DNA from 3 places in the Janthinobacterium lyxosi genome. Region 3 is predicted to be linked to each of the others. Evidence: predicted binding sites of a transcription regulator. Region 3 holds the regulator's gene; each other region holds the start of a gene.

Region 1 (4,154 bases), on a different contig from region 3:
GAAGGCCGTCGTGGAGCAGTTTGCCGTCAACTTCCTTGAGCAACCAGCCGTGCTCTGGTTGTCCGAGAGCGCAAACAAAATCATTGATGAAACACTAGTAGCGGAGTTGCATCTGCATATTGATCAGTCCAAGAGCCTTCCGGACGTTATCCTGGTTGATCTCAGTCCAGTTAGTGGAGATATACTGGTTGTTTTCGTTGAGGTTGTCCATTCGGACGGCCCGATAAGCCAGCAACGTAAAGTGGCGTTGGAGGCCATCGCACTTGAAGCAGGATTCGAAACTACGAATTTGGCATACGTGACGGCGTTCGCTGACCGAAGTGCTAGTCAATATCGAGCGCTCGTGCATAACTTAGCCTGGAACTCGTTTGTCTGGTTTGCGTCTGAACCCAACAGTATTGTCACGTTGCAATCTGGCACTGACAAGAAATTATCCGAGCTGCTGTGAGTTAGGGTCTATCGGACAATACGACGTTGCTTCTTTGTGGCAAACCGGCATTGACGACAAACCAGCCAGAAAAAGGGCGATTTGAGGCCCGTTAGGGCTGTAGCGAAGCGGAACCCTTTTGCATCGCGGTGGCATGCAGGAGCGTTTTGGCCGGTCGTCCCGGCCAGCGACGATGCCGGCCGGCCCGCGACCCTGCATTTACGTCGATGCTCACACTAGTCTCAGGTAGTGCGTGGTAAGTCATGTCAACGAAGTGTCAACGCTACTGTTAGCTCACCAAGGCAGCAGTGTTAGCTCATACAGGGTAAGTGCCTGATTTCATTAGATAGTGTCATCCAGTGTTATTGGCGCGGAGGAATTTGTAATCATCAGGTGGCCAGTTCGAAACCGGCAGTCGGCACCAGAATTCAGTAGGAAAGCTAAGGGTTACAGGCTTCGGCTTGTAGCCCTTTTTTCTTTTCGCCCTCCTGCGAACCACTCCCGTGACGCATTGCTGCACCGCGCAATGACGTCCAGCGCATTTAGGCGCACTATGGGCACTTGCTGGCGAAGAAGAACTTTCCGATGTCTGGCTTGCCTACCTGGGGAAACATCATGTCCGCACACACTTACAAGCTGATCGAACTGGTTGGCACATCGACCGAGAGCAGCGATCAGGCGATACGCGATGCCGTTGCCAAGGCGGCACTCACGGTCAAGCACATGGACTGGTATGAAGTGAGCGAATCACGCGGCCATATTGTCGATGGCAAGGTGGCGCACTTCCAGGTCACGCTGAAGGTCGGCTTCCGGCTCGAATAACGCATTGCGGCACGCTCACCGTCGCCCGACCACTGTTTGGCTCTCCAGCCACTCCCGGCCGCCGGCCTCCAGCGCGGCTTGAATCACCTTTTCCGGCAAGCTGTAGACGGTCGCCCAGCTGGCGCGGCCGTCCTGCGTGTTGGCGGGAAAGCTGTGCGTCTCGATGGGCCAGTGGTATTTGCGTTTGAGCGCTTTGACGATGGCGGCCAGGGAGACGCGGCCTTGCAGGGGTTCGGTGCCGGACTGGTCGCGGTTCGACAGCAGCACGGCCAGGACCTGGCCGCGGCCCGTGCGCGCGCCGGGGAAGGTGGGGGTTTTGTTTGCCATGGCCTATTTTACCGGGCAATTATCGGACGAGATACGATGTGCCGCACCTTTGATCTGGCGCAAGCGCCGAACCAGCTTTGCGGCCACGATGGGTATTTCGCCAGGCGTGCCGGCGCCCCTCCGACAGCCTGGGCCACTCATCACGGGGCACAGGAGCCTATCATGCACAGCCTGAACATCCATGCCATGCAATGGCAACCCGTTGCCGATATTTCCGCCGTCGACCCGCTGCTGCCCGAAGATCTGGCCTGCTTCCGCGAATTGCGCGACGTGCTGCAACGCTACGGCGCACTCGATCGCTTCGGCATTTCCCTGATCCACCGCCATTTCGACATCGCCGATGACGAGGAGCTGATGGAATACACGGATGCAGAACAACGCACGCTGACGGTAAAACCTGTCAAGAAAAGCGACATCGACTGGCAGCACACGACCATTACCAACTGGAAATTGACGGACGGTGAGGAAGTGGCGCGCATCGGTTGCGGTTGCGCAAGCAATTCGGGTGGCCACCTGGGCTATCACCGCGGTACCTGAGGCTGGCCAACGCCGCCCGCCAAGCGGCGTCGGCCTTTCTTACAGTTCGCCCTATCCAGCTCAGTTCGCTTTACGCAAGTAGTTGATTCAATTTACTTTTTTTGTGTGGCACGCAAGCTGCTTATCTGTGTCTACGAAATGAATCCAGGCAAGTCATTCTGGATTCTTTGTCCCCCGGATTTTCCGAGACTGACCACGATAAGAGGCTGCGATGAACGTCGATCACACACGAAGCAAGACCCTGGGCTGGCTGGGCGCACTGGCGGCGGCAAGCCTGCTGGCCAGCGGCCAGGCGCAGGCCGGCGCCTACGGCCTGGCCGTCAATGAGTTGAACAATTTCCGCATCACCACTAGTACCGGTAGCTTGTCGCTGGCGGGCGCCAACCGCAATGCCAGCGACAGCGCCTTCTTCGAGGGTGGCGTAGCCGTCAATCCGCGCGCCGTCAATACCGGGCCGGCCGCCAATGCCGACGTGCTGCAAGTGTGTTCGGGCGGCGGCTGCAGCGGCTTGCCGCAAAACCGCTACGCACCCAGTCCCAGTACCACGCTGGAATTCGCACGCGGCGATGCGCACGCCTTCGGCAACATGCTCAATGGCGGCGCCACCGTGCGCGCCGTGGCGGAAGCACAGCGCAACACCGTCGGCGCCGCCACGGCCATGGCCGGCGACACGCTCACCGGTTCCATCAACCTGAGCCTGTCGAGCGCCGGCTTCATCACCTTCAGTTTCATGGGACGGCGCGACCTGCGCACCAGCGTGACGACCTTGGGCGACAAGTCGAGCGTGTCGATCATGGATATCTTCAATATCTCCTGCAACAGCGCCAGCCCCGTCGGCTGCCTGTCGAACGCGAATGCCGATGGCGTAATCTTCCAGTTCGCTCCCGACGGCAACCCGAACAATGGCAGCGATATCAACGGCAACCATGGCGCCGGCAGCCTCGACCCCTTCAGCCTGAACCTGACGGCCGGCACGAATGACCCCGCTACCGGGCGCGCCTTCACGAATGGCTTTGCGTTGTTTTCCCTGACCTCGAACTTCGCCATGCCCGCCGGCAGCTATACCTTGAACTTTTCCAAATCCACGCGCACCGACATCGTCGTCATCGATCCCCTGGCCGTGCCGGAGCCGGGAAGCCTGTTCCTGCTGGGCCTGGGGCTGGCCGCCCTGGCCTTCACGCGCCGGCGCCAGCCGACATAACAACCGGCATAGCAACCGGCATGCTCGAACACGCGGCGCCCGCCAAGGCGCCGCGTGTTTTTTACGCCAGCAGAGGCGTTCTAACCGAGCCGTGCCAGCGCCTGGCGCGCCAGCTGCAATTGCTGCAGATAATAGCGGTGCAACACGGCCGGGTCACGCAGGTCGCGCCCCAGTACCAGGCGCAGCTCGCTGGCAGGGCAGTCGGCGGCTTGGGTCTGCACCTGCGTCCCCAGCTGGCGGGCCAGCTGGCGCGCCGCCTGTTCTTGCGCGGGCCGGTATTCGACGCGCGTGCGCGCTACCTGGAAGCGGGTTTCATTGGCCAGGCGCACCACTTGCACGGGAGCGCCGGCCAGGCTGCGCGCCAGCGCGGCGGCCATGCCCGGCACGCCGTTACCATTCACAATTTCCAGGCGCGAATGCGGCGCACCAGCCGCCGCCACGGACCGCAGCGGCGCGGCGACGGGCACGCGCCGCAGCTGCGCCATGCCATCGCTCTGCGTGATCTCCACGCGCGCCATGGCGGGCGCATCCTGCACCGGCGCAGGCGCGGACACCAGCTGCTGCGGCACCGCGCCGCGCAACAAGTCCATGTCGCGCCGCAAGTCGCGTTCCTGCAAGCTGGCCGCCTGGCGCCGCATGAGGGCGGCGCGCTCGTGCTGTCCCAGGCGCTCCAGCACCTGCGCCAGATGCCGCCAGGCCAGCGCATTGAGCGGATCGAGCAAACACGCCTGTTCCAGCGCGGACAAGGCTTGCGCATCGCGCCCGCTCAGATAATAGGCATGGCCGAGATTGCTGAACAGATAGGCCTGCTGCGGCCGCGCCATGCCCGTTTCCTGCGTC
Region 2 (4,154 bases), on a different contig from region 3:
CGCCATACACCATCACATGCAGGCGGTCGTCGCCAAAGGCTTGTTCATAAGTGGCGCCGATTTGCTGGTGGTCGATGCTCTTGCGCGTGTTGTAGCGCTCGGCAAAAGTGCGTTTCGGATTTTGCGTGTCTGTCGTGTCGATTTCACCGGCACGCGGATCGGCGGCAAACGTGGCCCAGGTGGCGCCCAGCGGATCTTGCGTGTTGCCCTGATGCAAGCTGTTGGCGACGATGGTCAGCTTGCTGTCCGCGGTGGGCTTGACGGTGATCTTGCCGAAAGCCTGTTCGCGTGTGGCGGCGCTGTGGTCGCGGAAGCCATCCGTGCGGAAGCGCGAACCGTCGAGCACGTAGCCGATGCCGCCGGCCTGTCCTTGCGCCGTCAGGTCCACCTTGCTGGTGCCGAAACTGCCGCCCGTTACATTCAATTCGACGGAGGGGGGATTTTGCCCATCCTTGGAAAACAGCTGGATCACGCCGCCCGAGTGGTTGCCGTAGATGGCAGAGAAGGGGCCGCGCAGCACTTCGATGCGCTCGGCGGTATCGAGGTTGAAGGTGGCGGCCTGGCCCTGGCCATCGGGCATGCTGGCAGGAATGCCATCGCTGATCAGTTTGACGCCGCGCACGCCGAAGGCCGAGCGGGCGCCGAAGCCGCGTGACGAGATTTGCAAGTCTTGCGCATAGTTCTGGCGGTTCTGCACGACCAGGCCCGGCACGGCGGCCAGCGCTTCTGACGCGTTGACGCGGATTTGGCCATCCTGGATGCGGGCACTGTCGACGACGTCGATGGACGCCGGCACTTCCTGGCTGGGGTGGGCGATGCGGCTGCCGCTGACGACCACCGTATCCATGAGTTGCCCGTTGGCCTGGTCAGCTGCCTCGGCGGCGAAAACGTGGGTGGACAGGGTGGCGCTGCCGGCGACAAACAGGCTGGCAATGGTGTTCAGGCGGAAACGATGCTGCATGCGGGTTCTCCAATGTGAATAAAAGCCTGCTTGAGCGCGTGAGCGGCGCAGGTCTGCCTAGTCTTATCAAGCAATATGCCTGCCATGTCTCCATTGGTGGGCTGAAATTATACGCCTGCCCGTGGCACGGCGTTTGCATGCAGCAATGATCAGAGGCGCCGATGCCGCGCGCTTTCCCTTCGTTTTGCCATTGAAAAGGTGATTATGCCCAACTTCTTCTCGCGCTTGCGCCTGGTTTGCTGGCTGCTGCCTGCGCTTGCCAGCAGCGCCGTCCAGGCCGCTCCCTTTGCCTATGTCCCCAATGAAAAATCGGGCACCTTGAGCGTGATCGACACGGCTACCGACCAGGTGGTGCGCCAGATTGCCGCCGGAAAGCGGCCACGCGGCATCGCCGCCGACCCCAGCGGGCGGCAATTGTTTGTCACGGATGCCGCCAGCAGTGCCTTGTTGCTGATCGATAACGCTGGCGGCACGCCCGTGCGGACGGTAGCGCTGGGCAAGTCGCCCGAGGGCGTCAGCGCTTCCCGGGACGGTCATTACGTGGCCGTGGCCGTCGAAGAAAACAATAGCGTGGCCTTGCTCGATGCCCATACGGGCAGCTTGCTCGCCGATATCAAAGTGCAGGGACGCAACCCGGAACATGCCGTGTTCAGCCCGGATGGGCGCTGGTTGCTGGTCAGCGCGGAAGAGGCCGAGCAAGTCGATGTCATTGATGTGGCGCAACGCCGCCAGGTGGCTTCCATTGCCGTGGGCTTGCGTCCGCGCGGCATCGGTTTCAGTCCGGACTCGGGCCGCGCCTACGTGGCGTGCGAACTGGTCAATGCCGTCTACGTGATCGACATGGCCACGCGCAAGGCGATTGCCACTATTTCAGCGGGCAAGAATGCCAACGGTATCGCCGTGCATCCCAGAGGCAAGCAGGTGTATGTCTCGAATGGCACGGATGGCACGGTGATGGTGATCGACACGGCCAGCAAGCAGATCACGGCCACCATTGCCGTCGGCAAGCGCCCGTGGAATATGGCCATCACGCCCGACGGTGCCAAGCTGTACGTGGCCAATGGCCGCTCGAACAGTGTTTCCGTCATCGACACGGCCAGCGCGCGCAAGGTGGCTGATATTGCCGTGGGTGAATTGCCATGGGGCGTGGTGATTCGTTAGGCAAGCTGGAATAGGTGTTCCAGTCTGGTACACCTGTTCCATTGTGCAGCGGTGTAGGGGTGCAGCAGCAGGGCTGGCCCGGATTGGAACAGGACGCTGCCACCTTGTTCAAAACGCAAACAGACCCACGTCCTCCGCCCAGGCCCCGGGCAGGTGCTGAAAAGCGCGCCGGTATGGCCGCCATGCCCTTGCAACAGGGGTAAAACCCGCTAAGTTGGTAGTGGGGCGGCGAGCTGGCACGGCATTTGCGGAAGACTCCGTGTACTCACCCCATCTGTACCAGGACGTTTGATTTTAATTACAGCAATTCCATTCTAATTAACCCGATAGAGGACGACATGAATCTCGCAGACATCAGCAAACTGGGCGTAGCCAATCCCTTCAAACAACGCTATGACAATTACATTGGCGGCAAATTCGTTGCACCAGTAAAAGGTGAATACTTTCCTAACATCACGCCCATCACGGGCTTGCCGTTTTGCGAAATCGCCCGTTCCACGGCGGAAGACGTCGAGCTGGCGCTGGATGCCGCGCATGCCGCCAAGGATGCCTGGGGCAAGACTTCGCCTGCCGAGCGCGCCAATATCCTGAACCGCATCGCTGACCGCATCGAACAGAACCTGAGCCTGATCGCCACCGCGGAAACCATCGACAACGGCAAGCCGATCCGTGAAACGATGAATGCCGACATTCCGCTGGCCATCGACCATTTCCGTTACTTCGCCGGTTGCATCCGCGCGCAGGAAGGTTCCGTCGCGCAAATCGATGCGGAAACCTATGCCTATCACTACCATGAGCCGCTGGGCGTCGTGGGCCAGATCATCCCGTGGAATTTCCCGATTCTGATGGCCGTGTGGAAACTGGCGCCAGCCCTGGCCGCCGGCAATTGCGTCGTCTTGAAACCGGCCGAGCAGACGCCCGCCTCCATCATGGTGTTGATCGAGCTGATCGGCGACTTGCTGCCACCGGGCGTGTTGAACATCATCAACGGTTTTGGCCTGGAAGCGGGCAAGCCGCTGGCGTCGAGCAAGCGCATCGCCAAGATCGCCTTTACGGGCGAAACGGGCACGGGCCGTTTGATCATGGGCTACGCGGCGCAAAACCTGATTCCCGTCACTCTGGAGTTGGGCGGCAAGTCGCCGAACATCTTCTTTGAAGACGTGATGGATGCCGATGATGATTATTTCGACAAGTGCCTGGAAGGCTTCACCATGTTTGCGCTGAACCAGGGCGAGGTGTGCACCTGTCCATCGCGCGTGCTGATCCAGGAATCGATCTACGAAAAATTCATCGAACGGGCCCTGAAGCGCGTGGCCGCCATCAAGCAGGGCAACCCGCTCGATGCCAGCACCATGATCGGCGCCCAGGCGTCGCAGGAACAGCTGGAAAAAATCCTGTCCTACCTCGACATCGGCCGCCAGGAAGGCGCTGAAGTGCTGGCTGGCGGCGAGCGCCATACGCCGGCGGGCGATCTGGAGGGCGGTTACTACGTGCGTCCGACGGTGTTCAAGGGCAACAACAAGATGCGCATCTTCCAGGAAGAGATCTTTGGCCCCGTCGTGTCCGTGACCACCTTCAAGGATGAGGCCGAAGCGCTGGCGATTGCCAACGATACCTTGTACGGCCTGGGTGCCGGCTTGTGGACGCGTGACGGTTCGCGCGCCTTCCGCATGGGACGCGCCATCCAGGCGGGCCGCGTGTGGACCAATTGCTACCACCTGTATCCCGCCCACGCCGCGTTCGGCGGCTACAAGCAATCGGGTATCGGCCGCGAAAACCACAAGATGATGCTCGATCACTACCAGCAAACGAAGAACTTGCTGGTGAGCTATAGCCCGAAAGCCCTGGGCTTCTTCTAAACCGGCAACAGGCGCCGCACCCTTAGTCGGGGGCGGCGCGCAGAAAGGGATGCCATGAGTGCAGCAATTGCCCGGGTGGTCGCCACTGATGCGGCGCTGGAAATGATGGACAAGTTGCGCCAGCGTCACGGCCCGTTGATGTTTTTCCAGTCGGGCGGCTGCTGCGACGGCAG
Region 3 (4,154 bases):
CATCAAGCAGGTGCGTACCCTGACGGGCGACGTCGTGCTGGTCAAGGGTACCTTGACCATGAAGGCGGGCCGGGCCCTGATCACGGAAGACCCGCAAGGCTACCAGTTCATTACCTTCTGGGCCGATCCCGGCAAACTGGCCACCTTCCGCCAGAAGCGCGATGGCGCGGGCGACCTGTGGGTCGAAGGCGAAGCGGAGCGCGTGGAATACGACAACAAGACGGAAGTGGTGAAACTGTTTTCCAGGGCCAAGCTGACGCGCCTGGAAGGCACAAAAGTGACTGACGTGGCCAATGGCGCCTTCATCTCGTATGACAGCCGCAAGGAAGAATTTGCGATGGAAAATTCGAATAGCGGCACCAGCACCCCGGATGGCGGCAGCGTGCGCATGGTGATCCAGCCGAAGCCCAAGGCACCGGCGGCGGAGAAAGCGCCGGCCACGCCCGCGCCAGGAAAGAAATAATGGACAATACACGTTGCGGCAGCACCCTGATCGTTCGCGGGCTGCAAAAAACCTATGGCAAGCGGCAAGTCGTGCATGATGTCTCGCTGCAAGTCGAATGCGGCGAAGTGGTCGGGCTATTGGGTCCGAACGGCGCCGGCAAGACCACCTCGTTCTACATGATCGTCGGCCTGGTGCCGTCCGACGGCGGCAGCATCGATATCAGCGGCGTGGACATTTCCCGCCTGCCGATCCACCGCCGCGCGCAGATGGGCCTGTCGTATCTGCCGCAGGAAGCGTCCGTGTTTCGCAAGCTGACGGTGGAAGACAATATCCGCGCCGTGCTGGAAATCCAGACCGTCGAAGGCCGTCCCCTGAAGAAGGCCGAGATCGAGGAGCGCCTGGATAAATTGCTGGCCGACTTGCAGATTGAAAAGTTGCGCGAGAACCAGGCGCTGTCCCTGTCGGGCGGCGAGCGCCGCCGCGTGGAGATCGCCCGCGCGCTGGCCACCGACCCGCGTTTCGTGCTGCTCGACGAGCCATTCGCCGGTGTCGACCCCATCGCCGTGATCGAGATCCAGCGCATCGTGCGCTTCTTGAAGGAGCGCAATATCGGTGTCCTGATCACCGATCATAATGTGCGCGAGACGCTGGGTATCTGCGACCGTGCCTACATCATCAACCAGGGCTCGGTGCTGGCGTCGGGACGCCCCGACGACATCATCGCGAACGAGTCGGTACGCCGGGTCTATCTGGGCGAACACTTCCGCATGTGAGCCAATGAAACAATCATTGCAGCTGCGCACTTCGCAGCACCTGGCACTGACGCCGCAGTTGCAGCAATCGATACGCCTGTTGCAATTGTCTACCCTGGAATTGCACCAGGAGCTAGAGCAATTGCTGACGGACAATCCCTTGCTCGAACGCCTCGACGATCCGCTCGACCGTTCGCTGCGCCTGCTGTCCGATGGCGCCTTGAGTTCCACGGCTGCGCCGGCCGAAGCACCGCCCCAGCCGCCAGGCCAGGAGGCGCCTGCAGCGCCGGCCGAAGCGGAAACCTTTGACGGAGAGGCCGCCGGCGACAGCCCGGCTGCAGCGGAGGGCGGCGACAGCGACTGGAGCGAGGCGAGCCGGGGCAAGGCGCCCGACGACGAAGATTCCCGCCCGCAACTCGAAGCCCATCACTGCACCCTGCGCGAACACTTGATGGAGCAGATGCGCGTGACGGTGCTCGAATTGCGCGACCGCGCGCTGGTCGAGCTGATCATCGACGCACTCGATGACAACGGCTACCTGGAAGAGTCGCTCGACGACATCCTGGCACGCCTGCCGCAAGAGCTGGAAATCGACGCCGACGAGATGCGCACGGCCTTGTCGCTGCTGCAAAGTTTCGATCCGCCCGGCGTGGGCGCGCGCAATGCGTCCGAATGCCTGGCGCTGCAAATCAAGCGTTTGCCGCACATCGCCATGGTGACGCGGCGCATGGCCCTCGTCATCGTGGAAAAGCACCTGGCCTGGTTTGCCCAGCGCGATTTCAACAAGCTGAAAAAAGCCCTCGATTGCGACGATGAGGACTTGCGCGAAGCGCAGACGGTGATTCGCCAGTGCAATCCGCATCCGGGTGCCGTCTTCGCCTCGGATGTGTCCGATTACGTGGTGCCCGACGTCGTCGTCAAGCGCGCGCGCAATGGCTGGCAAGTCACCCTGAACAACGACGTCATGCCGCGCCTGCGCGTGAACGCCATGTACGCCAACTTGCTCAAGCAGGGCAAGGGCGAGGGCGCCATGGGCGCACAGTTGCAGGAAGCCAAGTGGCTGATCAAGAATATGCGCCAGCGCTTTGACACGATCTTGCGCGTGGCGCAGGCGATAGTAGAAAGACAAAAGAACTTTTTCTCGCATGGGGCCGTTGCCATGCGCCCCCTTGTGCTCCGTGAAATAGCTGATACACTGGGTTTACACGAGAGTACTATCTCGCGGGTAACAACCCAAAAGTACATGCTGACCCCGCATGGCATGTTTGAGTTGAAATATTTCTTTGGTAGCCACGTCGCCACCGAAGCGGGGGGCGAAGCGTCATCGACGGCGATACGGGCATTGATCGTGCAACTGACAGGAGCAGAAGACCCTAAAAATCCTTTATCCGACAGTAAGATTGCGGACATGCTGGGGGAACAAGGCATGGTGATTGCGCGACGTACTGTTGCCAAATACCGGGAAGCGTTGAAAATTCCGCCAGTGAGCCTGCGTAAGTGTTTGTAAGTTTTTTTCGGTTCCTCTGCGGGCCGGATAGGATGGACCGCACGAACCCGATCATCTTTAGGAGTGTGTATGAATCTCACCATCAGCGGACATCATCTCGAAGTCACACCAGCCATCCGTGAATATGTACAAACGAAGCTGGAGCGCGTGAAACGTCATTTCGATCAAGTCATCGATATTGCCGTGATTCTGACCGTGGATAACCTCAAAGAGAAAGAAAAACGTCAAAAGGCCGAAGTCAACCTGCGTCTGAGTGGTAAAACTGTCTACGTGGAAAGCCTGGCGCAAGACTTGTATGCCGCGATCGATACCCTGATCGACAAGCTGGACAGGCAAGTGATGAAATACAAAACCAAAGTGCAAGGGCACGGTAAAGAGGCGATCAAGCATCTGCCAGACAACTCGGACGAAGAATTCGCCGCCGCCTAAGAACACCAAAAAACCTGCTGCGCGTCGCGATTTGCGGCCTCCGATGCTCACTGTGCATACGCACAGCTCCGCTTCTCAGCCACAACTCACATCCGCTCGCTACGGTTTTTCCACGTGTTCCACGGCCTGCGACTTTGAACCGGTTGTGATCAACTAGGGGCGCACCTTGCGCCCTTTTTTGCGCCCGAACCTGTCGAACGCAATGTTCCCTCGCAGGCGCTAGAATGTGGCCACTCTCACTTCTTTTCATTTTGCCATGAGCGACTTCGTCCAGACCTCCATCCGCAACCGTACGGGCCACATCGTTCTCGACCGCCCGAAAGCCTTGAATTCCCTGTCGCTGGAGATGGTGCGTGCCCTGAGCACGGCCCTGCTGGCCTGGCGCGCCGATCCGCAGGTGGACGCCGTGGTCATCCGCTCCAGCAGCGAGAAAGCCTTGTGCGCCGGTGGCGACATCCGCTTCTTTTACGATGCGGGCCTGGCCACGCCGCAAGGCGGCAGTGCCCAGCTGGAAGATTTCTTTACGGAAGAATACGCTTTAAATCATTTGATTCATTTCTATCCGAAACCGTATATTGCCGTGCTGGATGGCGTGGTGATGGGCGGCGGCATGGGCGTGGCGCAAGCCGGGCCTGGCAACCGCCTGCGCATCGTCACGGGCCGCACGCGCATGGCCATGCCGGAAGTCAATATTGGCTTGTTCCCGGACGTGGGCGGCAGTTATTTCCTTTCCCGCTTGGCGGGCCAACTGGGCCTGTACCTGGGATTGACAGGCTTGACGATCAACGCGGCCGATGCCCTGTACACGGGCCTGGCCGATGTGTACCTGCCCGAGGCGCAGATGGGGGCGCTGCTGGCCCTGTTCGAATCGACGCCGGGCGAGGCCTTGCCGGTGGCCATCAAGGCGCTGGCAGCACCGTTCCAGGCCGAGGCGGGGGCTTCTCCCCTGGCCACGGCGCGCGCGGCGCTGGACCGCCATTTCGGCGCCGGTTCGGTGGCCGCCATCATGGCGTCGCTGACG

What was found. The regulator sigma-54, encoded in region 3, starts transcription at its own class of promoters, with help from an activator protein. The targets are predictions, from matches to a motif close to TGGCANGNAANCTGCTTT.
Region 1: a site for sigma-54 is predicted at 2,220-2,237, ahead of ACQ4WP_RS00495 (EDSAP-1 family PEP-CTERM protein). Genes of this name have one in related genera too.
Region 2: a site for sigma-54 is predicted at 2,357-2,374, ahead of adh (aldehyde dehydrogenase). Genes of this name have one in related genera too.

The regions. Positions count from the first base shown of each region.
Region 1 covers NZ_JBNYXM010000001.1:94,275-98,428, forward strand. The annotation lists gene ACQ4WP_RS00475 (BsuBI/PstI family type II restriction endonuclease) at 1-448, shown strand, start outside; gene ACQ4WP_RS00480 (dodecin) at 1,043-1,249, shown strand; gene ACQ4WP_RS00485 (hypothetical protein) at 1,265-1,576, opposite strand; gene ACQ4WP_RS00490 (hypothetical protein) at 1,739-2,113, shown strand; gene ACQ4WP_RS00495 (EDSAP-1 family PEP-CTERM protein) at 2,325-3,314, shown strand; gene ACQ4WP_RS00500 (LytR C-terminal domain-containing protein) at 3,395-4,154, opposite strand, start outside.
Region 2 covers NZ_JBNYXM010000054.1:3,168-7,321, forward strand. The annotation lists gene ACQ4WP_RS28195 (TonB-dependent receptor family protein) at 1-961, opposite strand, end outside; gene ACQ4WP_RS28200 (beta-propeller fold lactonase family protein) at 1,166-2,122, shown strand; gene adh (aldehyde dehydrogenase) at 2,461-3,981, shown strand; gene ACQ4WP_RS28210 (DUF779 domain-containing protein) at 4,036-4,154, shown strand, end outside.
Region 3 covers NZ_JBNYXM010000023.1:52,745-56,898, reverse strand. The annotation lists gene lptA (lipopolysaccharide transport periplasmic protein LptA) at 1-463, shown strand, start outside; gene lptB (LPS export ABC transporter ATP-binding protein) at 463-1,218, shown strand; gene ACQ4WP_RS21475 (RNA polymerase factor sigma-54) at 1,223-2,704, shown strand; gene hpf (ribosome hibernation-promoting factor, HPF/YfiA family) at 2,774-3,133, shown strand; gene ACQ4WP_RS21465 (enoyl-CoA hydratase/isomerase family protein) at 3,390-4,154, shown strand, end outside.